Regions from separate parts of the Kitasatospora sp. NPDC006697 genome, predicted to be linked through region 1. Evidence: riboswitches for the same ligand, from Rfam matches in the RefSeq annotation. Region 1 holds a riboswitch; each other region holds the start of a gene.
The links. A riboswitch is a leader RNA that binds a small molecule or an ion and turns the genes downstream of it on or off. The one in region 1 is predicted to bind cyclic di-AMP.
Positions count from the first base shown of each region.

Region 2: linked by a shared signal. The riboswitch ahead of ACFYNO_RS33375 (M23 family metallopeptidase) and the one ahead of ACFYNO_RS02805 (NlpC/P60 family protein) in region 1 are both predicted to bind cyclic di-AMP.
Region 3: linked by a shared signal. The riboswitch ahead of ACFYNO_RS19870 (transglycosylase family protein) and the one ahead of ACFYNO_RS02805 (NlpC/P60 family protein) in region 1 are both predicted to bind cyclic di-AMP.
Region 4: linked by a shared signal. The riboswitch ahead of ACFYNO_RS11950 (transglycosylase SLT domain-containing protein) and the one ahead of ACFYNO_RS02805 (NlpC/P60 family protein) in region 1 are both predicted to bind cyclic di-AMP.

Region 1 is NZ_JBIAGU010000001.1:628,258-635,662, reverse strand. It holds gene ACFYNO_RS02815 (NYN domain-containing protein) at 78-1,481, shown strand; gene ACFYNO_RS02810 (NlpC/P60 family protein) at 1,668-2,693, shown strand; cyclic di-AMP (ydaO/yuaA leader) riboswitch at 2,978-3,131, shown strand; gene ACFYNO_RS02805 (NlpC/P60 family protein) at 3,135-4,292, shown strand; gene ACFYNO_RS02800 (NlpC/P60 family protein) at 4,470-5,540, shown strand; gene ACFYNO_RS02795 (hypothetical protein) at 5,612-6,745, shown strand; gene ACFYNO_RS02790 (glycosyltransferase 87 family protein) at 6,778-7,405, opposite strand, start outside.
Region 2 is NZ_JBIAGU010000033.1:22,043-29,447, forward strand. It holds gene ACFYNO_RS33350 (hypothetical protein) at 1-15, shown strand, start outside; gene ACFYNO_RS33355 (hypothetical protein) at 83-493, shown strand; gene ACFYNO_RS33360 (sensor domain-containing protein) at 501-1,190, opposite strand; gene ACFYNO_RS33365 (GNAT family N-acetyltransferase) at 1,270-1,842, opposite strand; gene ACFYNO_RS33370 (hypothetical protein) at 1,886-2,800, shown strand; gene ACFYNO_RS33375 (M23 family metallopeptidase) at 2,804-3,628, opposite strand; cyclic di-AMP (ydaO/yuaA leader) riboswitch at 3,639-3,791, opposite strand; gene ACFYNO_RS33380 (YiaA/YiaB family inner membrane protein) at 3,956-4,243, shown strand; gene ACFYNO_RS33385 (alpha/beta fold hydrolase) at 4,359-5,183, shown strand; gene ACFYNO_RS33390 (TetR/AcrR family transcriptional regulator) at 5,183-5,758, shown strand; gene ACFYNO_RS33395 (hypothetical protein) at 5,884-6,102, shown strand; gene ACFYNO_RS33400 (SpoIIE family protein phosphatase) at 6,230-7,405, shown strand, end outside.
Region 3 is NZ_JBIAGU010000013.1:91,350-98,754, reverse strand. It holds gene eno (phosphopyruvate hydratase) at 1-1,102, opposite strand, end outside; gene ACFYNO_RS19870 (transglycosylase family protein) at 1,350-2,090, opposite strand; cyclic di-AMP (ydaO/yuaA leader) riboswitch at 2,096-2,261, opposite strand; gene ACFYNO_RS19865 (cytochrome P450) at 2,499-3,731, opposite strand; gene ACFYNO_RS19860 (hypothetical protein) at 3,900-4,316, shown strand; gene ACFYNO_RS19855 (MazG family protein) at 4,330-5,328, opposite strand; gene ACFYNO_RS19850 (hypothetical protein) at 5,354-5,959, opposite strand; gene ACFYNO_RS19845 (hypothetical protein) at 6,243-6,698, opposite strand; gene ACFYNO_RS19840 (spermidine synthase) at 6,755-7,405, opposite strand, start outside.
Region 4 is NZ_JBIAGU010000007.1:79,529-86,933, forward strand. It holds gene ACFYNO_RS11930 (pyridoxal 5'-phosphate synthase) at 1-548, opposite strand, end outside; gene ACFYNO_RS11935 (pseudouridine synthase) at 555-1,478, opposite strand; gene ACFYNO_RS11940 (SAM-dependent methyltransferase) at 1,535-2,332, opposite strand; gene ACFYNO_RS11945 (serine hydrolase domain-containing protein) at 2,531-3,916, shown strand; cyclic di-AMP (ydaO/yuaA leader) riboswitch at 4,080-4,240, shown strand; gene ACFYNO_RS11950 (transglycosylase SLT domain-containing protein) at 4,248-5,132, shown strand; gene ACFYNO_RS11955 (MarR family winged helix-turn-helix transcriptional regulator) at 5,222-5,644, opposite strand; gene ACFYNO_RS11960 (LLM class flavin-dependent oxidoreductase) at 5,774-6,679, shown strand; gene ACFYNO_RS11965 (HEAT repeat domain-containing protein) at 6,789-7,405, shown strand, end outside.

The DNA.
Region 1 (7,405 bases):
GTCCGTCGCGGCACCGCGCACGAGACAATTGTTCCGAGCGGTGTGTCAGCAGACCAGGGATCGGAGCCGAGGACGCGATGGACGCAGCGAGTCAGGCCACCGGGCCCGGAGCGCCCGAGCCGGCGGGTGAGCCGGCGTCCGAGGCGGTCCCGGAGACGGCTCCGGCGGCCGCCGAGCAGCTGGACCGGCCGCTGCCGGAGGGCGTCCGGCGGCGGGTGGTCGGCCTGGCCGCGGACGCGCTCGGCGGGCTGCCGGTGGCCGAGCTGCCGACCACGCTGCGCCCCTACGCCAAGTTCACCGCCGCCCGCCGGGCCCGGTACGCGGGCACCGCGCTGGCCGCCGCGCTGGAGGCCGACCCGGTCTTCCGGTCCCGGATAGCGGACCGGCTGCGAGCCGGCCAGCCGGATCTGGTGGGCGCGTTGGAGGCGGGGCAGGTGCCGGGCGCGGCCGAGCCGCTGGACGTGGCGGCCGCCGCCTACCTGCTGCGCACCAAGGGCTGGACCCGGCTGGTGGCGGAGGCCGGCGAGCAGGCCGAGCGCTCCGAGGTGGCCGACGCGGCCGCCGAGGCGGCCCGGCTGGTGGAGAAGCTGCAGGAGGAGCTGGCCACCGCCCGCGCCACCGCCCGGGCCGATCTGGAGCGGCAGCGGGCCGAGGGCGAGGGCACCCGCCGGGAGCTGGAGGCGCTGCGCAAGAAGGTGCGCAGCCTGGAGGCGGACACCAAGCGGGCTCAGGCGGAGAGCCGCAAGCTGCAGGGCGAGCTGGAGGCGGCGCGCGGCGCGGCGGCCGGCGAGCGGGCCGCCGCGGAGGGCGAGGCGCGCCGGCTGCGGCACCGGGTGACCGAGCTGGAGGCCGCGCTGGAGTCCGGCCGGCGCTCCGCCCGGGAGGGCCGCAGCGTGGCGGACATGCGGCTGCGGCTGCTGCTGGACACCGTGCTGCAGTCCGCCCAGGGCCTGCAGCGGGAGCTGGCGCTGCCGGTGACCCAGCTGCACCCGGCGGACCTGGTGGACGCGGTGGCGCCCGGCTCGGCCTCGCCGCACGACGTGGCCCGGCGCGGCCTGGCCGAGGACGATCCGGCGCTGCTGGACCAGCTGCTGGCGATCCCCCAGGTGCACCTGGTGGTGGACGGCTACAACGTGACCAAGACGGGCTACCCGACGCTGCCGCTGGAGCAGCAGCGGCTGCGGCTGCTCGGCGGGCTGGCGATGCTGGCCCAGCGCACCCAGGCCGAGGTGACCTGCGTCTTCGACGGCCAGGACCTGGACGTGCCGGTGATCATGGCGCCGCCGCGCGGGGTCCGGGTGCGGTTCAGCCGGACCGGGCAGACCGCCGACGAGCTGATCCGGCAGCTGGTCCGGGCCGAGCCGCAGGGCCGCCCGGTGGTGGTGGTCTCGGCCGACCGCGAGGTGGCCGACGGCGTGCGGAAGGCGGGCGCGCGCCCGGTCTCCTCGACTCTGCTGCTCAACCGGTTGTCCCGGAGCTGACGGGTGGTTCGGGTACCGGTCCCGACCGGCTCCGGGTGAAGCTCGGGTGAAGGGCGTTCCACCGAAGGGTGAGCGTCGGCCGGGGGAGTGGCGCTACGTTCTGATGTTCAGTAGGGTCCGGCGTCAAACCTATTTTTCCGGTCACTCACTCGATCGGGTGAGACCGGCAGAAGAAGGAGCGGTACCTTGGCGTCCCACCGCCGTCCGAAGCAGCCGAGCCGTGCACGCGTCGCCGTGCTCACCGCCGCTGCGGCCACCGCGGTCGCCGTCTCCTCGCAGACCGGTGCCTGGGCCGACCCGAAGCCGTCGCTGGACGACGTCAAGGCGCAGGTCGACGGGCTGAACCAGCAGGCCGAGGCCGCCTCGGAGAAGTACGACGGTGCCAAGGAGCGCGGCGACCAGCTGCGCCAGCAGGCCGCCCAGCTGCAGGACCAGGTCGCCCGCACCCAGCAGGAGGTGACGGACCTGCAGTCCGGCCTCGCCGCGGTCGCCGGGGACCAGTACCGCAACGGCGGGATCGACCCCGCCGTGCAGGTGATGCTCAACTCGGACCCCCAGTCCTACCTGGACAAGACGGCCAGCATGCAGGTGGCCACCAGTACCGAGACGGACGCGCTGAAGTCGCTCACCGGCCAGCAGCGCAAGCTGGACCAGGAGAAGAAGGAAGCCGCGGACACCCTGGCCGAGCTGGACCGCTCGACCCAGGAGCTGAACCAGGCCAAGGCGGACGTGCAGGCCAAGCTGACCGCCGCCCAGAAGCTGCTCAACTCGCTGAGCGCCGCCGACCGGGCCGCGCTGGCCGCCCAGGACCGCGCCTCCCGCAGCGACACCCGCCAGCCCGTCAACCTGCCGCAGGCCGGCGGTTACGCGGGCCAGGCCGTGCAGGCCGCGCTGAGCAAGCTCGGCGACGCCTACGTCTGGGGCGCCACCGGCAGCACCTACTTCGACTGCTCCGGCCTGATGCTCTGGGCCTACAACCAGGCCGGCGTCTCGCTGCCGCGCACCTCGCAGGAGCAGGCCACGGTCGGCACCGCGGTGCCCAGCCTCTCCCAGGCGCAGCCCGGCGACCTGGTGATCTACGGCGCGGACCGGCACCACGTGGGCATGTACATCGGCAACGGCAAGGTGGTGCACGCCCCGCACACCGGCGACGTGGTCCGGATCGCGGACGCCACCGTGATCGGCCCGATCAACACCATCCGCCGGGTCTGACGCTCCGTCGCCCCGACCGGCCGGCCCCCCGGGTGAGGGCCGGTCAGTCGTGCTGTGAGCCGCACCACTGCTGCGTGCACGGCTCGATCACGGGTCGGTGAGGGTCATATCACGGACAGTCAAAGTTGGACCTTTCTTCCGACAAGGATTTGAACAGATCACGGATCTGTCACTAGGGTCACCTAACGACCACCGCGATGGCGTTCACCCGACCCGGGTGACAGCGGGGGTTACCGCCGAGTCTGGAAAGCAGCGCGGACAGTTGACTGTCCGATGGGGGAGCCCCTCAGGGGGTGCTGCGGACCGGAGCCGGGGAACCACTCGTTCCTCCGGGGTGAATCGGCGCCAGGTCGGCCGGCAGGCCGGTGAGGCGTCGTAGGGCACGTCTTCCAGCCCGAACCCGTCAGCTCACCCGGTAGGCGGTCTGAGGAAGAAGGATTCGTGGCGTCCCATCGTCGTCCCAAGCCCGTCGGCCGTACCCGCGCGTCGATCCTGACCGCCGCTGCCGCGACCGCCGTCGCCCTCTCCGCACAGACCGGCGCGCACGCCGACCCGGCGCCCACGCTGGACCAGGTGAAGGCCCAGGTCGATGACCTGAACTCCAAGGCCGAGGCCGCGAGCCAGGCCTACGAGGGCGCGCAGGGCAAGCAGCAGGCGCTGCAGCAGCAGGTGACCCAGCTGCAGGACCAGGTGGCCCGGCAGCAGGACCAGGTGACCAACCTGCAGAACGGCTTGGCCGGGGTGGCCGCCGACCAGTACGCCAACGGCGGGATATCCCCGACCGTGCAGCTGATGCTCAACTCGAACCCGGACAGCTTCCTCACCCAGGCCGGTTCGATCAACGAGCTCAACAGCACCCAGGGCGAGACCCTGAAGCAGCTCCAGCAGGAGCAGCGCAAGCTGGACCAGGACAAGAGCGAGGCCAGCAGCAAGCTCGCCGACCTGGACGCCACCACCCAGCAGCTGAAGGCCGCCAAGGACGACGTCCAGGGCAAGCTGAAGGCCGCCCAGGACCTGCTCAACTCGCTGACCGAGCAGCAGCGCCAGGCGATCGCCGCCGCCGAGGCCAAGCAGGCCGCCGCCGACAAGGCCGCCGCCGAGAAGGCCGCCGCGGACGCCAAGGCCGCCGCCGCCCAGCAGGCCGCCGCCTCCCGCGACACCACCCGCACCGACCTCGGCTCCACGGGCTCCGCCGGCTCGGGCGGCACCACGAGCACCCCGCCGTCCACGGTGGCCTCGACCGGCGGCTCGCACGCCTCGGCCGCCGTCGCCGCCGCGATCACCCGGCTCGGCATGCCGTACGTCTACGGCGCCACCGGCCCCACCTCCTTCGACTGCTCCGGCCTGATGCAGTGGGCCTACGCGCAGGCCGGCGTCTCGCTGCCGCGCACCTCCGAGGAGCAGGCCTCGGCCGGCACCAACATCGGCACGGACATCTCCAAGGCGCAGCCGGGCGACATGATCGTCTACTACTCCGACATGCACCACATCGGCATGTACGTCGGCGGCGGCCAGATCATCCACGCCCCGCACACCGGCGCCAACGTCCGGTACGAGTCCGCGACGGTGATGCCGATCGCGGCGATCGTCCGCCCCTGAGGCGACTGACGCGTCGTCAGGGAACGGCCCGGCCCCCGCAAGGGAGCCGGGCCGTTCTGGTGCAGATGTCTGATTTTGGATCAAATATTCGTATCAGCAGGGGTTTGGACTCGTTGGTCCCGACTCGCTAACGTCGGCGCTCGGACACGACCAGCAGCCGATTGGAGTCGTCAGCCCATGGCGATGCCGCAACGCCCGGTACTCCCGGGCCGTACCTCCCAGCAGGGCCCCCGGCGGCTCGCCCGGGTCCTGGCGGTCACTGCCGCCGCGACCACGGCGCTGGCGATAACGGCCGGCGGCGCGCAGGCGGACCCGGCGGGGCGGCCCGACAAGAACGAGGTCAAGGCCCAGGTCGACCAGCTCTACGCGGAGGCCGAGCAGGCCTCGGAGCGGGCCACCGCCGCCGAGGAGGACGCCAAGCGGCTGCAGGCCGAGGCCACCGCGCTGCAGGGCGAGGTGGCCGCCGACCAGGAGCAGCTCAACACCATGCGGACCGGCCTGTCCGGACTCGCCGCGGCCCAGTACCGGGCCGGCGGGATGGACCCGGCGGTGCAGCTGATGCTCTCCAGCGACCCCGACGGCTACCTGGCCCGGGCCAGCAGTCTGGCCCAGCTCGGCCGGGAGCGGGCCGACTCGCTGCGCGGCATCCAGCAGCAGCAGCGCCGGCTCGACCAGCGCCGGGCCGAGGCCACCGGCAAGCTGGCCGAGCTGGAGGCGGTGCGGGACGCGCTGGGCCGCAGCAAGCAGCAGGTGCAGGCCAAGCTGCGCGGCGCGCAGGCGCTGCTGAACAGCCTGACCGCCGCCGAGCGGACCCAGCTGGCCGCCCAGGACGCGGACCAGGCCGAGCAGCGGGCCGCCCGCGGCGCCGACCGGATCGACCTGGGCAGCCAGCCCGCCGCCTCGGACCGGGCCGCCGCCGCGGTGGCCGCCGTGCTGAGCCGGATCGGCTCCCCGTACGTCTACGGGTCGACCGGGCCCGGTGCCTTCGACTGCTCCGGTCTGATGTACTGGAGCTGGCGGCAGGCCGGAGTGAGCCTGCCGCGCACCTCGCAGGCGCAGGCGTTCGGGGGGCAGCGGATCAGCCTGGCAGAGGCGCGACCGGGAGACCTGGTGATCTTCTTCAAGGACATGCACCACGTCGGCATGTACGTCGGCGGCGGCACGGTGGTGCACGCCCCGCACCCGGGCGCCCGGGTGCGCTACGAGAGCGTCTCCGCGATGCCGGTGGCGGCGGTGGTGCGGGTCTGAGCGCCGTCGAGCGGCTGCCGGGCGAGCACCTGGCGGACCACGGACACCCCGGTGCGGCCGGCCGCACCGGGGTGTCCCGGCGTACCGTCCTGGTGCTGGTGGCCGGCGCGCTCACCCAGCTCTCGCTGCCGCTCGCCCAGGCCCCGGCGCCGGCGGCCGAGGGCGGCCGGGCCGCCGCGGACCGGCTGGCCGCCGTGCTGGCCGCGCACGCCCGGGAGCTGCGGGCCGGGCCGCTGGCCGCGCTGGACCTGGCCGAGCTGGAGTACCGCCCGCTGGACCGGGACGCCCGCTCGGTCACCGCCGAGCTGCGCTACCGGCTGCTCGGCTACGACGACTTCCCCGCGGTGCTGAAGCGGCGCATCGAGCTGGCCGGCGGGGCGGTGGCCGGCGAGTCGGCCGCCCCGGGCAGCGCCGCCGCGCCCTGGGACCCGCCCGGGCCGGTGCGGCCGGTGCACGGCGCGCACTGCCTGGTGCTCGGGCCGGCCGCGCCGGAGGAGCTGGCCGCGCTGGCCGCCGTGGCCGACCGGGCGGTGCCCGCCGTCAGCGCGGTCTGGGGCACCGGCTGGGCCGGCCGGCTGGTGGTCCAGCTGCCCGCCACCGAGGCGCAGTTCGCCCAGCTGCTCGGCGAGGACCCGGCCGCCTACCAGGGCATAGCCGCGGTCACCAGCGCCGCGGCGGGCGCGCCGGTGGACACCCCGGCGGACCGGGTGATGGTCAACCCGGAGGCCTACCGCCAGCTCAGCGAGGTGGGCCGGCAGGTGGTGGTGACCCACGAGTGCACCCATGTGGCGACCCGGGCGGACACCCACCCGTGGACCCCGCTCTGGCTCTCCGAGGGCGTCGCGGACTGGACCGGCTACCTGGCCACCGGCCGCACCGCCCGGCAGATCGCACCCGAGCTGACCGAGGACGTGGCGGCCGGCAGGCTGCCCGCCGCGCTGCCCGCCGACGCCGACTTCGCGGCCGGCTCGGCCGGGATCGCGCAGGCCTACGAGCTCGCCTGGCTGGCCTGCGACCTGATCGCCCGCCAGCACGGCCAGCAGGCGCTGGTGGACGTCTACCGGGCGGTCGGCGCCGCCGGGTCCGGGGCCGGCCGCGAGCAGCAGCTGGACCAGGTGCTCCGGCACCGGCTCGGCTACGGCCTGGCGGAGTTCACCGCCGCCTGGATCGCCGAGGTCCGCAGCCGGCTCGCGCCGGAGGCCTGACGGGGCGCCGGGGCGCCGTCAGCCGTCAAAGGTCAGTCGTCGAGCAGGCTCTGCTCGTAGGCGATGCCCGGGCGCACCGGGTAGGAGGACTGCTCGGCGGCCGGCAGCACCGCGGTGGCGGCGGTGCCCGGCTCGGGGCGGGGGCCCTGGGTGGAGAGCCAGAGCCGCCGGCAGGACAGCAGCGTGGTGGCCACCAGCAGCAGGTTCCGGGCCGTCAGGATCGCCACGCCCATCGGCTGGCTGCCCACCACGTCCGCGAAGAAGGCCGGGAACTCACCGGTGGTCAGCGCCGTGGCGACCAGCACCATGACCGCCACCGGACGCTGGCTGGTGCCGCGCACCGTCATGCAGACCGCGGCCAGGCCGACCAGCCAGACCATGTACTGCGGGCTGATCACCCGGCTGGTCACGGTGAAGAGCAGCAGCGCGCAGAGCGCGGCGTCGTAGAGCGTGCCGGTCTGCCAGCGGCGAGCCCGCAGCCGCCAGTAGAGCAGCCAGCCGAAGCCGGCCAGGGTGGCGGCCATCGAGACCTTGGAGATCACCGAGACCCAGGGGCCGAGCAACTCCACCGAGCCGTAGTTCATCGAGACCAGCCCGTGCCAGCCGCCGAACATCCGGGCGAAGTGCAGCGGCAGCGCGCCCACCGACTCCACCTCGATG
Region 2 (7,405 bases), on a different contig from region 1:
CGGGCGCTGGCCTAGCCGGGGGGCTGGCCGTGCGGGCCCGGGGCTGCCAGGCTGGTCCCGGCCGGCTGGAGGGAAGCTCGGGATGTCACGACGGACAGCGCTCGGCGTGGTGCTGATCGGCGCCGTGGTCGCCGCCGCCACGGCGATCGTGGTGACCACGGAGCCGCCGCGCCCCGCCGCGATCGCCATCACCTCGGTGCCGCGCGGCGAGTGGCTGCGGCTGCAGGACCTCCAGTCCCGGCTGCCCGGGGTCGGCTCGGCCGCCGACTACGACCTGGCCTTCGGCACCCTGTCCGACCGCTGCCTGGAGTCCGAGGCCAACCTCTCCGACGAGGTGCAGTCGGTGCTCGGCCTGCTGCAGCAGCACGGGATAGACGACGAGAACCGGCTCACCGTGATGCGGCACCTGGCCGCCGTACTGCCGACCACCCTGAAGCAGACCTGCGCCACGGTGGCCAACGCCTACGTCACGGTGCGGGAGGAGTCCGCCTGACGCCCGGTCAGGCGGACAGCAGGGCCCGGGCCGCGCCGCGCGAGACGTTGGCCAGTCCGCGGGTCACGGCGGCGGCCAGCAGCAGGACCAGCAGGCCGGCCAGCGAGGCACCGGTCACCTGCCAGAACGAGGACAGGTAGTAGGCGTGGTGCACGTGGCCGCTGGTGTAGTCGAACACCCGGTAGCCCGGCCAGCCCACGTAGCGGTGGAAGACCCAGTTGTAGGCGGGCAGCGCGGCCATCGCCAGGCCGACCGAGTAGAGCGTGGTGCTGAGCGTGAAGCTGAACACCCGCCAGGGGAACATCAGCAGCTCGTGGGCGAAGGCCTTCCAGCCGGCGGCGTCGGCCAGCCCGGCCGTCGCCCGGCCCCAGAAGCCCTCCCGGGCGGCCCGCACCGGGGCCGGGGCCGGCAGCTCGGTGCCGAGCAGCCGGGCGATCCGGCCGCGCTCGACGGCGCCGAGCCCGCGGCAGCCGGCCAGCAGCAGGGCCAGCACCGGCAGCCCGAGCACCGTGACCAGCGTGCCGGCGCCCAGCGCGAAGCAGCTGACGGCCCAGCCGAAGCCGACGGTGCCGGTGAACAGCCCGCCGAGGACGTAGCCGTACTCGCGGGCCAGCCGGCGGGCCAGTGAAGGGGAGCGGCGGGCGGCCGGGACGGTGAACGGGGCGGCGGTGAAGGTGCTCGGGGAGGTCGTCGTCATGCCCTCAAGCCTGCCGGGGCGGGCCGCCCCGGGTAATCCGGCTGTCCGGCGGAGCCGGGGTGGGGTTATCCCCCCGCCCTCACTCCGGCAGCCCGGACCACTCCTGCTCCAGCAGCGAGTACTGCAGCGCGTCGTGCCAGCGGCCGCGCAGGAAGAGGTCGTCCCGGATCCGCCCCTCCAGCTGGAAGCCGGCCTTGCGCAGCACCCGGGCCGAGGCCAGGTTGGCCGGGTCCAGCCGGGCCGCCAGCCGGTGCAGCCCCAGCTCCTCGAAGCCGAAGCCGCAGAGCAGCCGGGCGATCTCGGTGGCGTACCCGAGGCCCCAGGCGTCCCGCCGCAGCGCGTACCCGATGAACGCCTGGCGCTGCTCCTCGGTTCCCTCCACGCCGAGCACCGCGTTGCCCAGCGGCACGGCGTCCTCGCCGTCGGCGGTGCGGGTGACGGCGAGCCGGTAGACGGTGCGCGGGGAGCGCTGCGCCTCGTCCAGGTAGAGCGCCACCTGGTCGGCGCAGTCCTCCCGGTCCCGGGGCTCGAAGGGCAGGTAGCGGGCGGCTTCCGGGTCGCCGAAGATCGCGTGCAGCGCGTCGATGTCGCGCTCCACGTGGTGGAACTCACGGATGGTCAGCCGGGGCCCGGTCAGCAGGACGGGGTGCATGGCACGTACGGTAGTGCGCCGCGGAGCGGCTACGGTACCGGTCATGGACGACGAGGACCTGCGGCTGGCACCCCGGCCGCACACCGCTGAGCTGCTGCGTTGGGCTGCCGAGCAGGGTTTCGGCCCGGTGCCCGAGGGGCCGCTGAACGCGGTCCTCACACTGCTCGAACTGGGTGACGCACGGCTGCACGACGGCTACCCCGAACTGACCTCCGCGCTGCTCCAGGAGCTGCTGTACGAGCGGATCCACCTCTACGTGCAGCCCGCGCCCGGGGAGGATCCGCTGGTCTACGGCGCGGCGGTGGAGCTGCTGATCGAGCACCAGAAGGCCGCGAAGCGGCTGAACGCCAAGCGGCGCGAGCGGCTGCTGGCCGAGGCGCGGTGGCAGGGCGAGCTGCTGGCCGGGCTGCTGCGCCAGCCGCACCTGCTGACCTGGCCCCGGCTGTACGCGCTGCTGCTGCGCGAGGCCGGCGTGGACACCGCCGACGAGGCCGCGGTGCGCAGCTGGCTGGACGGCTTCCGGGAGCTGGAGCCGGCCGGCCGGATCGCGGTGCTGGCGGGCGCGGCCGGCCTGGACCAGCCGGAGGGCGAGGAGGGCTGGACCGAGGGCGTGCTGCTGTCGATCGGGATGGCCACCGACGGCGCCCGGCTGCTGGTGGAGAACCGGCTGATGGAGCGCAGCTACCACAACCTGGCCGGGCGGACCGCGCTCGGCCTGCCGATGCCGGCCGAGCTGTCCGGCGACTTCCCGGAGTTCGAGGCGGCCGTGCAGGCCGAGGCGCTGCGGCTGCTCGGCGAGTGGACGGTGCCCGGGCTGCCGGCGCTGCTGCTGACGGAGTACCAGGAGATCGCGCCGGAGCCGGGGGCCGCCGAGGTGGACCAGTACATCGTCAAGCGCGGCCTGGTCGAGCTGCCGGACATCGCCGGCTGGACGCCCGGCCAGGACCGGGACGCCTGAGGGTCAGAGGGCCAGCCCGCGGGCCTGGAACCAGGCCGCCGCGTCGACCGGCGCGCCGCCGCCCGGGCGCACCTCCAGGTGCAGCCGGGCGGTGCCGGTGCGGCTGCCGGTGGCGCCGACACGGCCGAGCGCCTCGCCGGGGGCGAGCGGGCCGGCGGCGGTGATCGCGGACAGGTGGCAGTACCAGACCTCGGTGCCGTCGGGCAGGGTCTGGATCACCCGGTAGCCGTAGCCGCCGGACCAGCCGGCCGCGGTGACGGTGCCGGCGGCGACCGCGCGGACCGGGGTGCCGACCGGGGCGGAGATGTCCACGCCGGTGCGCAGCTCGGGCCAGGGGGTGGCGGCGGGGAGGTCGACCGGGCGGCCGGGCAGCGGGAGCACGGTGTCCGCGGACTGCTCCTCGGCCGGGGCCTGCCGCTCCGTCAGCTGCCGGGCGGCCGGCTGCTGGGCGGCGGCGCGCTTGGCGGCGGCCTCCTGGGCGGCCTCCAGCCGGGCGGCCTCGGTGCGGGCGGCCTGCTCGGCCTCGGCCCGCGCCGCCTGCTCGGCGGCCTCGTCGGCGGCGGCCCGGGCGGGGTCGGCCTGCTGCTGGATCCGGGCGGCCAGCGCCAGCCCGGGGTCGGCGTCCGGCGCGCTCACGGCGGCGGGGGCCGGCTCGGCCGCGGCGGCGCTGCTCGTGAGCCCGGCGGTGGCGCCGAGGGCGGCGGCCATCGCGGTGACGCCGAGCACCGGGGCGGCGGCGCGGGACTGCCGGGGCAGCCGGCGGGGTGCCTGGTCCCCGGGAGCGTCGGCGTGATCGAGCAGGGCGACCGGGGTGTGCGTCAACGCCACGGGGGGCGCTCCTTTCCTTCCCTCGCGCCTACCGGGTTAGCTGACGGGTTCGGAGCAGGAAGGTCTCCTACGGGCCAAGGCCCGATTCACCCCAAGGAACGTGGTTCCCCGGCTCCCCGGTCTGCACGGCTCCGCAGACCGAAGGATTAGGCGACGCGCACGGTGCCGTCGGGGACGGCGTTGCCGACCGCGCTGCGTTATCAAACGTTAATCCCATGGGCCCCTGATTCCAAGCCACTCTTTCCCCCCAACTCTGGGCTCACCCCGGGTAGCGAACTGAGTACCCGTACTCATGTGGGGCGCGGCCGAGTTGGCGATCCTTCAGGCATGACTTCCTCGGTGCAGCCACGGACCACCTCCGCCTACTACGTGCAGGCGATCCTCTCTTTCGCGCTGGCCGGCGGCGGCCTGGCGATCGGGATCGCCTACCTGCCCGTCAGCGCCTGGATGCGGGCCTTCCTGGCACTCGGCCTGCTCTACACCGTCACCTCCGCGTTCACCCTGGCCAAGGTGATCCGGGACCGGCAGGAGGCCGACGAGATGGTCACCCGGGTCGACCAGGCCCGGCTGGAGAAACTGCTCGCCGAGCACGACCCGTTCCGGGTCGAGAGCTGAGGACGCCCGACCGAAGGGCCTCGGCGAGGGGTTGACGGCTAAGGCTATTAGCCATAGCTTTGTGGGTGTCGGCAACGGCCGGCACCCACCGAAGCGCCCCGCCAGGAGGCCCACCGTGAACAGCACCCTGACCCCTCGGACCCAGTACCTGCGGCTCGCCGGCGGCACCCTCGCCTACGACGAGAGCGACGGCACCGGCACCCCCGTGGTCCTGCTCCCCGGGATGCTCGACTCCCGGCAGGCCTACCGCCACCTGCGCCCGCTGCTGATCGCGGCCGGCCACCGGGTGATCACCATGGACGTGCGCGGCTTCGGCGAGTCCTCGATCGACTGGGACGACTACAGCCCGGCCGCGCTGGCCGTCGACACCCTGGCCCTGCTCGACCACCTGGGCATCGAGCGGGCCGTGCTGGTCGGCAGCTCCTACACCGGCGCCACCGTGGTCCGGGTCGCCGCCGACGCGCCCGAGCGGGTGGCCGGGATCGCCCTGCTCGACGCCTTCGTCGAGCAGGTCCCGCCGAACCCCTTCATGAAGGCGGTGGTCTGGGGCCTCGGCTCGGCGGTGCTGGCCTTCCCCAAGGTCTGGGGCTACTACCTGAACAAGATGGCCTACCCCGGCGGCCCCACCCCCGAGATCGTGGCCCAGAACGCCGTGCTGGAGGCCGCGCTGCGCACCCCCGGCCGCCGGAAGGCCAGCCGCGGCTACGTCCGCGGCGACTCCGGCCCGGTCGGCTGGTCGGCCGGCGTGCGGTGCCCGGCGCTGGTGCTGATGGGCAGCAAGGACCCCGACTTCCCGAAGCCGGAGGAGCTGGCCGACCGTCAGGCCGCCGCGCTGAACGGCCGCAAGGTGATGATCGAGGGCGCCGGCCACTACCCGATGGTCCAGGATCCGCAGGCCGTCGCCGCCGCGCTGCTCCCGTTCCTCGCCGAGGTCGGCTGATGCCCCGCGCCGGACTGAACCCGGACGCCGTGGTCGACCACGCGATCGCGCTGATCGACGAGCACGGCCCGGAGGAGCTGACCCTGGCGGCGGTGGCCGCCCGGGCCGGGGTGGCCGCCCCCTCGCTCTACAAGCACGTGCCCGGCGGCCTGGCCGGACTGCGCCGGCTGGTCGCGCTGCGGGTCACCGGCGAGCTGGCCGACGCGCTGCAGGAGGCCGTCGGCGAGCTGCGCGGCGAGGAGGCGGTGCGGGCCCTGCTGCGCGCCTACCACTCCTACGCGCTGGACCACCCCCGCCGCTACGCCTCGATGCCGCAGGTCCCGGTGCCGGAGGACGAGCAGCTGACCGCCCACGGCGAGCGGCTGGCCGGAGCGATCTTCGCGGTGCTGGCCGGCTACGGCATCACCGACGCCGAGGCGGTGCACGCCGCCCGCGCGGTGCGCAGCATGGCGCACGGCTTCGCCTCGCTGAGCATCGCCGGCGCCTTCCGGATCGCGGCGGACCTGGCGGTGACCCAGGAGCGGATGATCGGGCTGCTGACCACCGGGCTGCGGGACTGGCCCGACGCGGAGTGAAGGCCCGGTCACGGGGTAGCACCAGGGCGGGGCGGATGACGGACGCGAATCATCCCCTGGTCTGATGGTGCGGCAATCGGATGGGACTAAGGTCCCAATTCACCCTGTGGACCACTGGAGGGGCCATGACGCAGCCCAGCACCGCCGACGCGGTGATCCCGGCCCAGCGCACCGCCGCGGCGCGCCCGGCCGCGCCCGCCGCCACCGTGCGCGCCGCGGAGCCCGCCCGGCAGAGCGGCTGGGCCGCCCTCCGCCGCGGCTTCGCCGCCCTGCGCGGCCTGCGCTCGCTCGGCACCGTGCCGGCCGGCCCGCAGCCCGGCTACGGCGAGGTGGACGGCCAGTAGCGCCCCCGGGCGGTTCGAGCGCACCCGACCGGGTGCGGCGGCCGGGTCCGGCCGACCGGACGAAATAGGATATTCCGCGTCACCTGTGGCACGTGGGGCGCCCGCCCCGGATCCGGAAGGGCCCCCGATGGACCTCGGCACGCCGGCCTCCTCCGCCCGGTCCCGCTCCGTGCTCGGCTGCGTGCGCCGGCTGCTGCGCGCCACCAGCGCCGCCGAGCTGCTGGCCGCCGTGCTCGCCGAGGGCCCGCAGTGGATCACCAACGAGGGCTCCGCGCTCTACCTGCTGGACGGCGGCGGGATGCTCCGGCTGACCGTCTCCAGCGGACTGCCCGAGTGGGCGGCCGAGCGCTTCGGCACCATCGACCCCGGCTCCGACCTGCCCGCCGCCCAGGCGCTGCGCCACCGCGCCCCGTTCCTGCTCAGCCCCGAGCGGACCGGCGCGGACTACCCCAACAGGCTGGCCGGCCTGGGCACCGGCCTGGTCGCCGTGGTCACCCTGCCGCTGATCGTGGACGAGCAGGAGCTCGGGGTGCTCACCCTCCCGCTGGCCCACCGGGGCACCGTGCCGCGCCGCGACCTGGAGGCGCTGGAGACCATCGCCGAGGTCTGCGCGCACCGGCTGGCCCACCTGCTGCACCACGTCTCCGCCGCGGGCGTCCGGCCCGCGCCCCGGCCGCCGGCCGGCGAGCACCCGGGCGGCCGCCCCTCGCTGGTCGGCGCCGTGCGGGCCGCCGGGGCCGGCGCCTTCGAGCGCGACCTGGTCACCGGCGAGAGCGCCTGGGACACGGGCGCCTACCAGGCCGTCGGCCGCACCCCGCCGGCCGGCCCCGGCCCCCACCCGGCGCCGGAGGCCGCCGAGCTGATGCACCCCGAGGACCTGCCGGACGCCCAGGCCGCGCTGGCCGAGGCGCTGGCCCGCGGCGGCCCGTACCGGCTCTCCTTCCGGGTGCCGGGCCCGGACGGCCCGCCGCGGCGGGTGGACGAGCTGGGCGAGGTGCTGCTGGACGTGCACGGGCGGCCGGTGGGGATCGCCGGGCTGCTGCTGGCCCGGCCGCCGGAGCCCGACCGGGCGCCGGAGCGGCGCGACAGCCAGGTCGGCGCCCGGTCCGCCCTGCTGCTGGCGCTGACCCGGGCGCTCTCCCGGGCGGTGACGGTCCATGAGGTGACCACCGTGCTGACCGACGTGGCCCGGCCCGCGCTCGGCGCCGCCTCGGCGGTGCTCGACCTGGTCGACGAGGGGCGGCTGCTGCCGGTCTCCCCCTCGGTCTACGGCGGCGCCCACCGCGGCGAGCTGAACCGGCTG
Region 3 (7,405 bases), on a different contig from region 1:
TCTCGCCGGAGCGGTGCGACATCATGCAGCGGTAGCCGTTGCGCTGGGCCAGCTCGACGGCGTCCAGGGTCTCGGTCAGCGAGCCGATCTGGTTCACCTTCACCAGCAGCGCGTTGGCGGTGCCGGTCTCGATGCCGCGGGCCAGCCGGACCGGGTTGGTGACGAACAGGTCGTCACCGACCAGCTGGACCTTGCTGCCGAGCTTGTCGGTCATGGCCTTCCAGCCGTCCCAGTCCTCCTCGTTCAGCGGGTCCTCGATGGAGACCAGCGGGTAGGAGTCGACCAGGTCGGCGAAGTAGTCGATCAGCTCGGCGGCCGACAGCGACTTGCCCTCGAACTGGTAGGCGCCGTCCTTGTAGAACTCGCTGGCGGCGACGTCCAGGGCGAGCGCGACGTCCTTGCCCGGCACGTAGCCGGCCTTCTTGATCGCCTCGGTGATCAGGTCCAGCGCCTCGCGGTTGGAGTCGAGGTTCGGCGCGAAGCCGCCCTCGTCGCCCAGACCGGTGGAGAGGCCGCGCTCCTTCAGCACGCCCTTGAGGGTGTGGTAGACCTCGACGCCCCAGCGGACGGCCTCGGAGAAGGACTCCGCGCCGATCGGGGCGATCATGAACTCCTGGATGTCCACGTTGGAGTCGGCGTGCGAGCCGCCGTTCAGGATGTTCATCATCGGGACCGGCAGCACGTGCGCGTTCGGGCCGCCGAGGTAGCGGAAGAGCGGCAGGTCGGAGGCCTCGGAGGCGGCGTGCGCCACGGCGAGCGAGACGCCGAGGATGGCGTTGGCGCCGAGCGAGGACTTGTCCGGGGTGGCGTCGAGGTCGAGCATCGCCTGGTCGATCAGCCGCTGCTCGGTGGCGTCGTAGCCCACCAGCTCCGGGCCGATCTGCTCGATCACGGCGAGGACGGCCTTCTCGACGCCCTTGCCGCCGTAGCGGTTCTTGTCGCCGTCGCGCAGCTCCAGCGCCTCGAAGGCACCGGTGGAGGCGCCGGACGGGACAGCGGCGCGGCCGGTGCTGCCGTCGTCGAGGCCGACCTCGACCTCGACCGTGGGGTTACCGCGGGAGTCGAGGATCTCGCGGGCGACGACGACATCAATGGACGGCACTATGCATCTCCTTGCGGAAGCGGTCCTGCGGACAGGGATGGCGGGGGCGTTACGACCAGAGCCTAACCGCACCGACCGGCCGGGCCACCCGGACCTCGCTCCCGTCTCACGGTGTGGCTCTGCTACCTGCCGGTAGTTCACCTGAATGCCTGTTCGGTGTGGTCCGGGGACGCCGGGTTGAACGTCCCCGGACCGCTTCCGGCCTGCGGCTTCACGCAGGGCTGGGAATCCGGGCGCGGAAGTCGGCTCAGCCGGCGTCCAGCACCTGGCCCGGGTAGATCAGGTTCGGGTCGCCGCCGATCACCGACTGGTTGTGCTGGTACAGCGCCTGCCAGCCGCCGACGATCTGCTGCGCCGTGGCGATCTTCGACAGGGTGTCACCGGGCTTCACGGTGTAGCCGCCGGTCTGCGGCTTCGCCGGACTGGGGGCGGCCGGCTTCGCGGGAGCGGCGGCCGGCGCCGGGGTGCTCGGCTGGGCGGCCGGCTTCGACTGACCGGGCGTCGACTGGCTGGGCCTGGGGCTGCTGGGCTGGGTCTGCTTCGGCGTGCTCGGCGCGGACCGGGTGGTCGGCGCGGAGTCGCTGCCGGTGTCCACCGCGGCGGCGCCGCCGCCCTTGGACAGCCCGGCCTTCACCGAGCAGACCGGCCAGGCGCCCGGACCCTGCGAGGCCAGCACCCGCTCGGCCACCGCGATCTGCTGGTCCTTGCTGGCGAGGTCGGCACGCGGGGCGTACTGGGTGCCGCCGTACGCGGCCCAGGTCGAGGAGGTGAACTGCAGCCCGCCGTAGAAGCCGTTGCCGGAGTTGATCGACCAGTTGTTGGTGGACTCGCAGTTGGCGACGCCGTCCCAGACCGAGACCGGCGCGGCGTGCGCCCCGGCCGCGGTGAGCAGCGGCAGAGCGAGGCCCGCGCCGGCCACGCCGGCGACGGCGATGGCCTTCTCCGCGGTGGTGCGACGGCGATGGCGGCCAGTGCCACTGAGCAGCATGAAGGTGTCCCTCTCCGCACGCCTGCGAGGTGAGCTGTCGGGTTCGGACCGGTGAGGATGGCCCGGCCGGCCGCCCGGATCGCTCCGGCGGTCGGCTTCACCCCTAGCCGTGGGAGACGGCAGAAAACCTGGGTCCCCCGCCCCTGCCCATGGGGAAGTCGGGTTGCCCGGCTGCGCGGTGGGCAGGGCTCGGCGTTTCCGCGCACGGGGTTCGCTGCCGCGAACTCCACGGAGAGTAGGCAGATCTGCTGAACAATCACAAGCTCATATCGCCGACATCACGTCAGAATTACGGAGCGCGATCGATCGCCCACCTACTGATCAGCTATGTCCGCATTGATCCCCATTCAGATCACTGACTTCCGAGGCTGTCCGACACGCCGTCAGCCGAGCGCCTCCGCCGTCCCATCAGCCCCGCGGGCTCTCAGGTGTGAACGAAACCGGGAGTTGGCGCAGACCGCGCATGATCAGTCCGCCGCGCCACCGCAGCTCCGCCGGGTCGGCTGCCGGGCGCAGATCGGGCAGCCTGGTCAGCAGGGTGGCGAGCGCCAGACGGCCCTCCAGCCGGGCCAGCGGCGCGCCGATGCAGTAGTGGATGCCGTGACCGAAACCCAGGTGCGGGTTGTCCTGCCGGGCCAGCTCCAGGGTGTCCGCTCCGCCGAACCGCGCCGGGTCGCGGTCGGCCGCCGCCAGCACCACCAGCACCGGGTCGCCGACCGGGATGTCCACCCCGCCGATGGTCAGCGGGCTGGTCGCGAACCGCCAGGTGGCCAGCTCCACCGGCCCGTCGTAGCGCAGCAGTTCCTCGACCGCGGTGGCCAGCAGCCCGGTCTCGCCGGCCGCGATCGAGCGTTGCAGCTCCGCCCGTTGCGCGGGGTGGTTCATGAGCGTGTGCAGGCCGTTGCCGATCAGGTTCACGGTGGTCTCGAAGCCCGCGAAGAGCAGGATGAAGGCCATCGCCGCGGCCTCGTTCTCGGTCAGGTGCTCGCCGTGGTCGCTGGCCCGGATCAGACCGGAGATCAGGTCCTCGCCGGGGTCGGCGCGCTTGCGGTGGATCAGCTCCAGCAGGTAGGCCCGCATCTTCTTGACCGCCCGGGCCACCCCGCCGCGCGGGCCGGCGCCGTGCCGGATCATCATCCCGGCCCAGTCGCGGAAGTCGTCCTGGTCCTCGGCCGGCACCCCGAGCAGGTCGCAGATCGCGTAGATCGGCAGCGGGAAGGCGAACTCGTGGATCAGGTCGGCCGTGCCACGGGCCGCGAAGGAGTCGATCAGCCGGTCGGTCAGCAGCTGCACCTGCGGCTCGAACTCGGCCACCCGGCGCGGGGTGAACGCCTTGGAGACCAGCCGCCGCAGCCGGGTGTGGTCCGGCGGGTCGATGTTCAGCAGATGGGTCATCAGGTCCGCCTGCCGCTCCCCCGGGATGCCGACCCGCCCGGTGCGGTGCGCCTGCTCGCTGTGGTGCGCCGGGTTCTTGGAGAGCCGGGCGTCCGCGAGCGCCTGGCGCGCGTCGGCGTACCGGGTCACCAGCCAGGCGTCGACCCCGCTCGGGAGCGTGGTGCGGTGCACCGGCGCGTGCTTCCTGAGCCAGGCGTACGCCGGGTAGGGATCGGCGGCGAACTCCCAGGTGAACAGGGGTGGCATGGACTCAGTCGGCGATGCGGGCATGTCTTGACGGTATCCGTTGGCCGCGGTGAGTGAGTCTGGTCACCTGACGGGTAATCCCTGTTGCGGAGGGTCAGCCGAAGCCTACGATCCTCCGATACGAACGGTGGGCGCCAGTGCGGTGTCGCCCCCAGGGAGGAGCAGGCCATGCGAGTAGCCGGTCAAGTGGTGGTCATCGCGGTGCTCGACGGCGGCGACGGCGACGGCCCGGCCCGGCGGTTCACCGCTGCCGGAGCCGTCGGGCTGCTCCTGGCCGACCCCCGCCCGGGCGTGGCCGAGGACCTGGCCGCCGCGCTGGACCGCACCGGCTGCCCGGTGGTCGGGGTCTGCTCCGACATCCACCAGCCCAGCGACATCGCCGCCCTGGTCTCCACCGCCGAGAAGCACCTCGGCCCGATCGACCTGTTCTGCGTGGCCGGACCGGACGGCGAGCGGATCGTGGCGCTGGACGAGCTGCCCGGCGACCTGGACCGGCTGGCCGAGCTGCTGGACCCGCTGAGCACCGCGATCGGCGAGGTGGTCCCGGCCCAGCGGGCCGCCGACGCCTCGCTGCCGGCGGCCTGACCCGGTCCCGCTCCTAGGCGGGCAGACCCTCGGCCGCCCGCACCGCCGCACGGTACCCGCGGGCCGCGTGGCGCAGCGCCGCGTCCGGATCCACCCCCGCGTCGTGCGCCCGCTGCACCACGGCGAGCAGCAGCTCGCCGACGCTCGCCTCGGTCAGCTCCCCGGGCAGCGCGTACGGGGCGTCCGCGACCCCGGTGAACCCGGCCCGCCGCACCCGGGAGACCAGCTTGGCCGCGAAGGCCAGCGCCGGCAGCCCGCCCGGCACGCCGTCCAGCACCGACTCCCGGTCGCCCTTCTCGGCCGCCTTCAGCTGCTCCCAGTTCGCCTCCACCTGGTCGGTGGTGTCGGCGTCGGAGTCGCCGAAGACGTGCGGGTGGCGGTAGATCAGCTTGTCCACGATGTCGCCGGCCACCTCGTCGATGGAGAACGGGTCCTCGGCGTCCTCCTGGGCGATCCGGGAGTGGAAGAAGACCTGCAGCAGCACGTCGCCCAACTCCTCGCGCAGCGTCGCCCGGTCGCCCTCCTCGATCGCCTCGACCAGCTCGAAGGCCTCCTCCACCAGGTACTTCACCAGCGAGGCGTGGGTCTGTTCGGCGTCCCACGGGCAGCCGCCGGGGGAGCGCAGCCGGTCCATCACCGCGACCAGGTCGAGCAGCCGCGCGCCGGGCAGGTCGTAGGAGCCGGGCAGCACCTCGATCTCCGGCGCCCGCCCCGCCTCCTCCACCGCGATCCGGGCCAGCGCCCCGGTCAGCCCCGGGTCGCCGTCCTGGCTGCCCAGGAAGACCGCGGGCGCCCGCTCCACCAGCTGCCGGGCCAGCGCGGGCGCGCTGCCGCGCTCCAACTGCTCCACGGCCACCCCGGCCTGGGCCAGCGCGGCCAGCTGCGGGTGCGCGGGGTCGGCCGCCAGCACCACGGGCGCGGCGTGCAGCGCCTGCCAGGCCGGCCAGCTGAGCAGGCCGGGGGCGATGCGGTGGGTGGTGGTCAGCAGGGTGAGCTTCGAGGTCGTCTCCACACCTCGAAACCTACCCCCGCGGTCGCTACGCGGCGGCGCCGGACTGCGGCAGCCAGGGCTCGCTCGGGCCGTCCAGCACCGCCTGGGCCGGGTCCCAGCTGCCGTAGCGCGGGTTGACGGTCACCTTCAGCTCGTTGGAGGCCTCGGTCAGCAGCTGGTGGACCGCCTTGTTGCCGTCCGCCGTGCCCAGCTGCTGGCCGTTCATCGCGGCCAGCTTCTGCAGGCCCAGCTGCTCGCGGTAGAAGGAGTCGATCTCCTTGGCCGGCACGGCGTGCTTGAGCAGCAGCATCTGCTCCAGGCCCTGCTCGCCGCCCCAGGCCGCCGTCTGCTCGTCGCGCAGCCGGCCCACCTCGGAGTCGGTGACGGCCAGCCCGTGGTCGTCCAGGGCGTGCGCGACCACCTGGTCGAAGACCATCCCGGACACCGTGGCCCCGACCAGCCCGGCCTGCTCCTGGTACTGACCGGCCGGCAGCTGCGCCGCCTGCGTCCGGAACTCGGCCACCCGCGCCTCGACCGCCGCGATGGTGATCTTGTCCGGACCGATCAGTGCCGCGGCCCCGGGCCGCGGCGGCTGGCTCCCGCAGGCGCTGAGCGCCAGCGCGGCCACCACCGCCCCGAGGACGGGGATCACGCGGCGGACGCGAACGGAGCGGACGGAGCTGCTGCGGATCACGCGAAGCCTCCCGGACGGGGCAGCGGCGGGCAAGTGGCCGTGTCGAGTCACGAGAATAGGGAGCGCCCGTCCCATTGCCCAGACGTCGTACCGAACACATCACCCGTACAGCCGAATTGTCGTCCCATCAGCTGGGTCCGGACCCTCTCGTGCGGCAGGCCGCCGCCACCCCGGGCGGGCGGGCGCACCGTGCCCGATCCTCTCGGCGAGCCGGTGGCCGCCGCCGATCAACCGCTCCGGGTCACCGCCGGTCGCTCCCGGCCTGCCGGCGCGGCAGTTCGGCGAGCTGCTGCAGGTCGTCGGCCGGGGCGGGCGGGGGGAGGTACGGCGTCGGCATCGGTGCCGGCTTCATCGCCGGCGTGTGGGCGTCCCAGGCGGCGCGGCGGTTCATCAGCAGGAAGTGCAGTGGCGCCCCGAGCATCATCAGCAGCATCAGGCCCACGCCCAGGTGGTTCGCCACCCCGCCGTTGCTGCCCGGATCGGTGATCGCGGCCGAGACCACCAGGGCCAGCTCCAGCACCACCGCCGCCACCGCGCCGGCCAGGTCCGCCCGGGTCCGGCGGCGGACGGCCAGCAGGACGGCGGGCAGGAAGCCGAGCAGACCCGCCGTCAGGAACGCCACCAGGCAGAGCACCGTGGCCGGGCCCGCGCCGAGCCGCCCGGGCGGCCGCCGCGGGCACGGCGGTTGATACGTCATCGGCGTGCTCCCCCAGGCGGCGCGTCAGTTCGACGGGGCCACCGTACCGCCCGGCGCTACGCCGGTCGGCGTCCGAGGTGCACCACGTCCGGGACACCGCGGCTCACCGGGACCTCCACACTGTGCACCTGCGCGAACCCGGCGGTGCGCAGCGCCGCCTCGAAGGCGGCGGAGGGCCGGGCGCTCCAGACGGCGAGGACGCCGCCGGGGTGCAGGCAGGCCATCGCGGCGGCGAGGCCGGCCGGGCCGTAGAGGCCGTCGTTGGAGTCGGTGACGGTCCAGTCCGGGCCGTTGTCGATGTCCAGGCAGAGCGCGTCGTAGCGGTCGCCGGTGCCGGCCAGGTAGGCGACCAGGTCCAGCTCGCGGACCGCCACCCGGGGATCGGCCAGCGCCGGGCCGGAGATCGCGGCGAGCGGGCCGGTGCGATGCCAGTCGATGATCGCGGGCTCCCGCTCGGCCACGGTGATCGCACCCCACCGCGGCTCGGCGGCGGCGTGCGCCAGCGAGAAGCCCACCCCGAGCCCGCCGATCAGCACGGACGGGCGCCCGGCCGGCAGCATCGCCAGCGCGGCGTCGATCAGCAGCCGCTCGGACCGGCCGTCGGCGGTGTCCATCAGGAAGCACCCGTTGGCGATGATCTCGTGGTCCGCCCCGCGCCGCCGCAGCACCACCTCCCCGAACGGCCCCTCCCGCCGGTCGAGCACCAC
Region 4 (7,405 bases), on a different contig from region 1:
TCCGCCCCGGGCTGCTCGGCCAGCAGCCGGTCGGCGGCTGCCCAGGCCGCCCGGAACTCGGCCTCGCCGGCCAGCGGCTCGCTCTGCCGCCCGACCAGCGCGGCCACCCTGCTGCGCGGGCTCAGCTCCCGCACGGCGGCCGCCGTCCGCTCGGCCGGCGCCGTCTCCACCGCGCCGCGCACCCGCACCTGCCGCCCCAGCGCCGGCCAGTACCAGGTGAGCGAGGCCCGCGGGTCGGCGGCCAGCTGCCGGCCCTTGGGGCTCTGCGCGTCGCCGTGGAACCACCAGACCTGCTGCTCGGGCTCCAGCTCGCGCAGCCCGACCACCCGCCCGTCCGGCGCCCCGTCCAGCCCGGTGGTCCCCAGCACCGCGACCTGCGGGTCCGGCACCCCGGCCCGCAGCGCGCCGATCAGCCAGTCGGCGAACAGCTGCGCCGGCGCCTCCGGCACCTCCTGCGGGTCGAAGCCGGGCAGCTCGCGGGCCATCGCCGGGTGGGCGAAGAGCAGCTCGCGCAGTTCGGCGAACCGGGGGTCCGGGGCTTCGGTCATCTCTTCTCACGCCTCCCAGGCGCCGAGGGTGCGGCGCGAGCGCAGCCGCAGCTCGGCGCCGGTGATCGGGTCGGTGAACTCCAGGGTGCTCGCCAGCAGCTGCAGCGGCCGGGAGAAGTCGTCCGGCGCGGCGGCCGGCAGCACCTCGGGATAGACGGGGTCGTTGGCGATCGGGATGCCGAGCGAGCACATGTGCAGCCGCAGCTGGTGGGTCCGGCCGGTCAGCGGCTCCAGCCGGTAGCGGGCCAGCCCGCCGCGCCGCTCCAGCAGCTCGACCCGGCTGACCGCGTTCACCTCCCCCGGCTCCTCGCGGGCCGCCAGCACGCCGCGCTCCTTGACCATCCGGCTGCGCACCGTGACCGGAAGCTCCAGGCCGGCCCGGTAGGGGGCGACGGCCTGGTACTCCTTGCGGACCAGCCGGTCCCGGAAGAGCGTCTGGTAGGCGCCACGGGCCCGCGGGTCGGCCACGAACATCACCAGCCCGGCGGTCAGCCGGTCCAGCCGGTGCGCGGGCACCAGCTGGGGCAGCCCCAGCTCGTCGCGCAGCCGGGAGAGCGCCGTCTGCACCACGTGGCTGCCGCGCGGGGTGGTGGCCAGGAAGTGCGGCTTGTCCAGCACCACCAGCCGCTCGTCGCGGTGCACCAGCTCCAGCGGGAACGGCACCGGCACCTCGGGCGGCAGGTCGCGGTGGAACCAGACCTCGGTGCCGGGGGAATAAGGGGTGCGGTCGTCGATCGGGCCGTCGGCGGCGTGGATCTCGCCGCCGCGGACCATCTCGGCCAGCCGCTCGGCCAGCTGGTCCGGCAGCCGGTGCGCGAGGTAGGCGGCGACGGTGGGCCAGTCGCCCTCCAGCGGCAGCCGGACCCGGACCGGGTCGACCCCGCGCCGCTGCGGCAGGGGGGCGGTGGCGGGCGTGCTGCGGCGTCTCATGGCGCCGACCTTAGCCACGCGCACGCCCCCGGCGCACACCAGGAGGAGCGGAGGATTCAGGCCTTGCGGCCGACGCCCGCGTACATCCAGCGGGTGCTGCCCTCGGTCGGCCCCTCCGGCCGCCAGAGCGGCACGAACTCCACGCCCGGCTCCAGCAGCTCCCAGCCGTCGAAGAACTCCGCCACCTCGGCCCGGGTGCGCAGCCGGATGCCGGTCTCGGTCTTGTCCCAGGTCTTGGCGGCCTCGGCGGCCCGCTCCGGGTTGCCCTCGTGGGTGCTGTTGGAGAGCAGCAGCAGGCTGCCGGGCGCGACCCGGTCCAGCACCTGCCGCACGGCCTTGTGCGCCTGCTCGTCGGCGACGAAGTGCAGCACCGCGACCAGCAGCACGGCCACCGGCTGCTCGAAGTCGATCAGGTCCAGCAGCTCCGGCCGCTCGAAGAGCCGGTCCAGCTCCCGCACGTCGCCGCGCAGCACCGTGGTGGTGCGGTTCTCGGCCAGCAGGGCGCGGCCGTGGGTGAGCACGATCGGGTCGTTGTCCGCGTAGACCACCCGGGCCTGCGGGTCGATCTCCTGGGCGACCTGGTGCACGTTGCCCGCCGAGGGCAGCCCGGCGCCGACGTCGACGAACTGCCGGATGCCGGAACGGGCGGCCAGCCGCACGGCGCGCTGCAGGAAGGCGCGGTTCTCCCGGGCGGCGGCGGGGATGTCGGCGGAGACGCTGATCGCGTGCTCGGCGGCGGCCCGGTCCGGCGGGAAGTTGTCCTTGCCGCCCAGCCAGTAGTCGTAGATCCGCGCGGGGTGCGGGCGGTCCGTCTGAAGCTTCGTCAGGTCGAACTCGTCACCGGTCTGCTGCACTGCTCCCCCTGGGTTCCCCGTGTGTGCCCCGTCTGCGCGCGCGGCCGTGCCCGGTCGGCCGGGCCGGTCGCGCCGCCCGCTCCCCGCGGGCCGGGTCAGCATAGCGAGCGCGGTATTGCCGGGCCATCGGGGCCCGGGCCCGGTAAGGTCGAACGTCGGCCACCCCCACATCCCTGAATGCGAGGTCAGATGCCGGACGTGTCGGATGAGTTGCCGTCCCTGGAACTGCTGCCCGAGACCCGCCGGGCGCTGCTGCACCGGGTGGCGGTGGGTCAGGCCGAGGGCCGGACGCCGTCCATGCTGGCCGCCGTGCTGCGCGGCGGCCAGCCGGTCTGGACCGGGGCGCGCAGCATGATCGACGGCCACGCGCCCGGTACCGACGTGCAGTTCCGGATCGGCTCGGTCACCAAGCCGCTCACCGCCGTGCTGGTGCTGCGGCTGCGCGACGAGGGGCTGCTCGACCTGGCCGACCCGCTGGAGCAGCACCTGCCCGGCACCGCGGCCGGCGGGGCGACGGTGCGCGAGCTGCTCAGCCACACCGCCGGGCTGGCCACCGAGCCGCCCGGCCCCTGGTGGGAGCGGACCGACGGCTCGCTCCGGCCCGGTCTGGCCGACCTGCTGGAGGAGCAGCCGTTCCGGCACCCGGCGGGCGAGCGGTTCCACTACTCCAACGCGGGCTTCGCGCTGCTCGGCGCGCTGGTGGAGCGGCTGCGCGGGCAGCCCTGGGCGGAGGCGCTGCGCCAGGAGGTGCTGGAGCCGCTGGGCATGACCCGCACCACCCCGCTGCCGCAGGCCCCGCACGCGGGCGGCTTCGCGGTGCACCCGTGGGCGGACGTGATGACGGCCGAGCCGCTGACCGACACCGGGCGGATGGCGCCGGCCGGCCAGCTCTGGTCCACCGCCGCCGACCTGGGCCGGCTCGCCGCCTTCCTCTCCTGCGGGACCACCTTCGGCAACGACAAGGTGCTCTCGGCGCAGACCCTGGCCGAGATGCGCCGTCCGGCCGCGGCCCCGGACGGCGACTGGACCGAGGGCTACGGACTGGGCCTGCAACTGCGCCGCGAGCACGGCCGGCTGCTCTTCGGGCACACCGGTTCGGTGCCGGGCTTCCGGGCCGCGCTCTGGGCCTGCGAGGAGGAGGACGTGGCGGCGGTGGTGCTGGCCAACGCCACGTCAGGTGCCGCGCCCGGCCGGGTCGCTGCCGATCTGCTGCGGATCGTGGCGGACCGCGAGCCGCGCTTCCCCGAGCCCTGGCGCCCGGCGATCGAGGTGGACCCGGAGCTGCTGGCGCTGACCGGCCACTGGTTCTGGGGCCCGGCACCGCTCACCCTGGTGCTGATGACCAAGCGCGGCCTGACGCTGCGCGAGGCGGACGGCGACTGCACGCACTTCCGGGCCGACCCGGACGGCAGCTGGACGGCGCAGGACGGCTACCACGCGGGCGAGCAGCTGCGGGTGGTGCACCGGGCGGACGGCTCGGTCTCGCACCTGGACCTCGGCGGCACGGTGCTCACCCGGCAGCCGTACGGCCCGGCGGACGCCGTCCCGGGCGGGGTCTCGCCGACGCTCTGGCAGGAGGGCTGAGGCCGGCGGCAAGACCCTGGCGCCTTCCCCTCGAGGCCCCGGTCCGAACATGAGACACCTCACATCCGCTTGTGATAGGACCGTCGGCCTGTTTACGGTGCATCTCGTTCGTCTCCACACGAACCTCGCTCTCCGGAACGCCGAGCCCTGCCACCGGACCGAGCGAGCACGTGCACCAGCACCGCGGCAGGGGCGGGGGAACCACAGGTAAGTCGCCCCACCCGGACTCGTCCGGGCGGGGCTTGGGGTGAAGCCGTGCTCAGCGCGGCCGGGCAACTCCAGCCCGAATCCGACAGCTCACCTCGTAGGCGTGGGAGAGGAATCGCACGTCATGATGTCCGTCAACGGTCGTCCCAGCCTGCCCAGCCGCGCCGCCGTCAAGCGCACCGTCGCCATCGCCGTGATCGCCGGTGTCGGCGCCGGCCTTCCGCTGATCGCCGCCGGTGGCGCCAGCGCCGCCCCGGAGCACCACGCCCCGGAGCACCACGCCGCGCAGCAGCACCACCGCTACACCGCCCCGGCCCAGCAGCAGGCCGCCCCGGCCGCCGCGAAGCCGGCCGCCCAGGTGCAGTCGGCCCCGCAGGCCGCCGCCCCGGCGCAGACCCAGGCCGCCGCTCCGGCGGGCTACACCGTCCGCGGTGGCGACACCCTGTTCAAGATCGCCAACGCGCACAACGTGCAGGGCGGCTGGCAGGGCCTGTACCAGCTGAACAAGTCCGTGCTGACCCACGGTCCCGACACGATCTTCCCGGGCCAGCACCTGTCGCTCGGCGGCCAGCAGCAGGCCGCGGCCGCTCCGGCCCAGGCGCAGACCCAGGCTCCGGCCCGGACCCAGGCCCCGGCGCAGCAGCAGAGCGCCCCGGCCAAGTCCGCGCCGGCCGCCGCGACCACCACCCAGACCGCCGTCACCGCCCCGGCCGACACCTCCGCGGGCTCGCTGCAGGCGCTGGCCGCCTCCATCGTCCCGGCCGGCCAGCTGGCCGCGTTCGACCAGATCATCACCCACGAGTCCGGCTGGAACATCACCGCGACCAACCCCAGCTCGGGTGCCTACGGCCTGCCGCAGGCCCTGCCCGGCAACAAGATGGCCTCCGCGGGCGCCGACTGGCAGACCAACCCGGCCACCCAGATCAAGTGGGCGCTGCAGTACATGAACGAGACCTACGGCAGCCCGAACGCCGCTTGGGCCTTCTGGCAGACCCACTCGGCGTACTGATCCCGAGCTCCACTGCCCCTCGTGGCCGGCCGCTCCGACGATTCCGTCGGGCGGCCGGCCACGGCGCGTTGTGCCGGCGCCGCGGCGGCTCAGTCGGCTTCGCCGTAGCGCACCAGGTGGCGGGCCAGGTCGGCCAGGTCCTCGTCGCTCCAGCCGGTGAACCGCTCGGTGAAGGAGCGCCGCCGCATCTCGTAGGCCTCCCGGAGCAGCAGCAGCCCGGCCTCGCTGGGCCGCAGGATCTGCCCGCGGTGGTCCTCCGGGTCGGTCTCCCGGTCGACCAGCCCCAGCTTCTCCAGCGCGCCGACCTGCCGGCTGACCGTCGACTTGTCGAGCAGGAAGTGCGCGGCCAGGTCGGCCGCCCGGCAGCCGCCGCGCTCGTACATCAGGTCGAGCATGCTGTAGGTCACCAGGGAGAGCTCGGGGTGCAGTTGCGAGGCCTTGTGCCGGGCCCGGCGGGCGAAGGCGGTCAGCTCGCGCTGGATGGTGTCGATCGAGGCGTCCCGGGCGGCCAACGACGTGCTCCTTGCTGCTGTGGCTGCGATGGTAGTTGCAGAATACAACGTGGGATGGGCTGACGCCGCGTCAGCCGCGGTCTAGGGTGGGTCGCGAACCCCCGGATTCCTGGAAGGCGGCACCGCACGATGCAACTGGGCGTATCCCTGGAGCCGCCGCGCTGGCCGGCCGGCGCGGGCGGGACGGTGCTGCAGACGGCAGTGCGGGCGGAGCAGCTGCGCTTCGACTACCTGCTGATGTCCGACCACGTGCTGGCGAGCGAGGGCGGCGCCACCCTGGACCCGCTGGTGGTGCTCTCGGCGGTGGCCGGCGCGACGGGGCGGATCCGGCTGGCCACCAGCATCCTGGCGCTCCCCTACCGCCACCCGCTGATCGTGGCCCAGCAGGCCGCCAGCCTGGACGTGATCTCCGGCGGACGCTTCGCGCTCGGCGTCGGCACCGGCTGGAACCCCGAGGAGTTCGCCGCCCTGGGCCTCGAACCCCGCCACCGCGGCGCCCGCACCGACGAGGCGCTGACCGTGCTGCGGGCGCTCTGGTCCGGCGAGCCGGTGCACCACCGCGGCCGGTTCACCACCCTGGACGGTGTGCGCCCCGCCACCACCCCGCGTGCCAAGGGCGGGCCGGAGGTCTGGATCGGCGGCCAGAGCGACGCCGCCCTGCGCCGGGCGCTGCGGTTCGGCGACGGCTGGCACGGCGGGGTCTCCACGGCGGCGCAGGTGCACGAGGCGCGTGGACGGCTCGCCGCGCTCGGTGAGGAGGTCGGCCGCGATGCCGGGGAGCTGAAGCTGTCCAGCGTCTGCTTCCTGGTGCCGCCGGGCTTCGAGCCCGAGGTGCCGCTGCCGGGCGCACCGCTGGGCGGGCCGGGCGCGAGCCGGGCGCAGCTGCTGGACGCGCTCGGGGAGTTGGGGGCGGCAGGGCTGTCGATGGTCTCCCTCTGGATGCCGTTCGGGGCGCTGCGGTTGGTCGAGGCGATGGAGTGGGTGGCGGCGGAACTGCTGGAGCCGCTGCGGCCGGTGAAGGTGATCGAGGGGTAGGCGCCCTCGGTGGCGTCCCACCGCCCCACGTCTCCGCCCGAATTCATGCGACAGATCAGCCTCCGTCCGGCAGCATGAGCCGTTCGGCCCACGGACGGGGGATGTGGTCTTGGCGATGGACCTGGCGGCGCTCGCCGCCGTGCCCTGGGAGCGGCTGGCGACGGCGAACCCGGCCTTCCCGCCCACGGAGGTCCCCGTCGTCCTGCGCCGGCTGGCCGCCGCAGGCCCGTCGGCCGTCGAGGAGGACTGCCACGAGCTCTGGCACCCGCTCGTCCCCGCCGAGGGCCGGCCCGTCCCCGAGGCCGCCGTGGCCGCCCGGCCCTTCCTCCGCGGGCTCCTCGCCGACCCCGGGTTCGGCGCCCGCACCGCGCTGGTCGAGCTGCTGACGCGGATCGCCACCCCCGACGACCGCGACTGGGTCCCGGCCCTGCTCGCCGACCCGGCCCCCGCCGTGCGGCGGGAGGCGATCCCGCTCGCCGACGGCGCCCAGCTGCTGCACCGCTGGCAGGCCGAGTCGGACCCCACCGTCCGCATCCCCCTGCTGCTCGCCTTCGGCGAGGTCGCGGCCTCCGCCGACCCGGCGGCCGCCGAACTCCGGGCCCTCCTCGCCCGCCTGCTGACCGGCGACGACCCGGTGTTCCGCCTCGCCGCCCTGGACGCCTCCTCGGACGTCGACCCCGAGCTGCCGGTCCGTCAGCTCGACCTCCTGGTCGAGCTGTTCGCCGA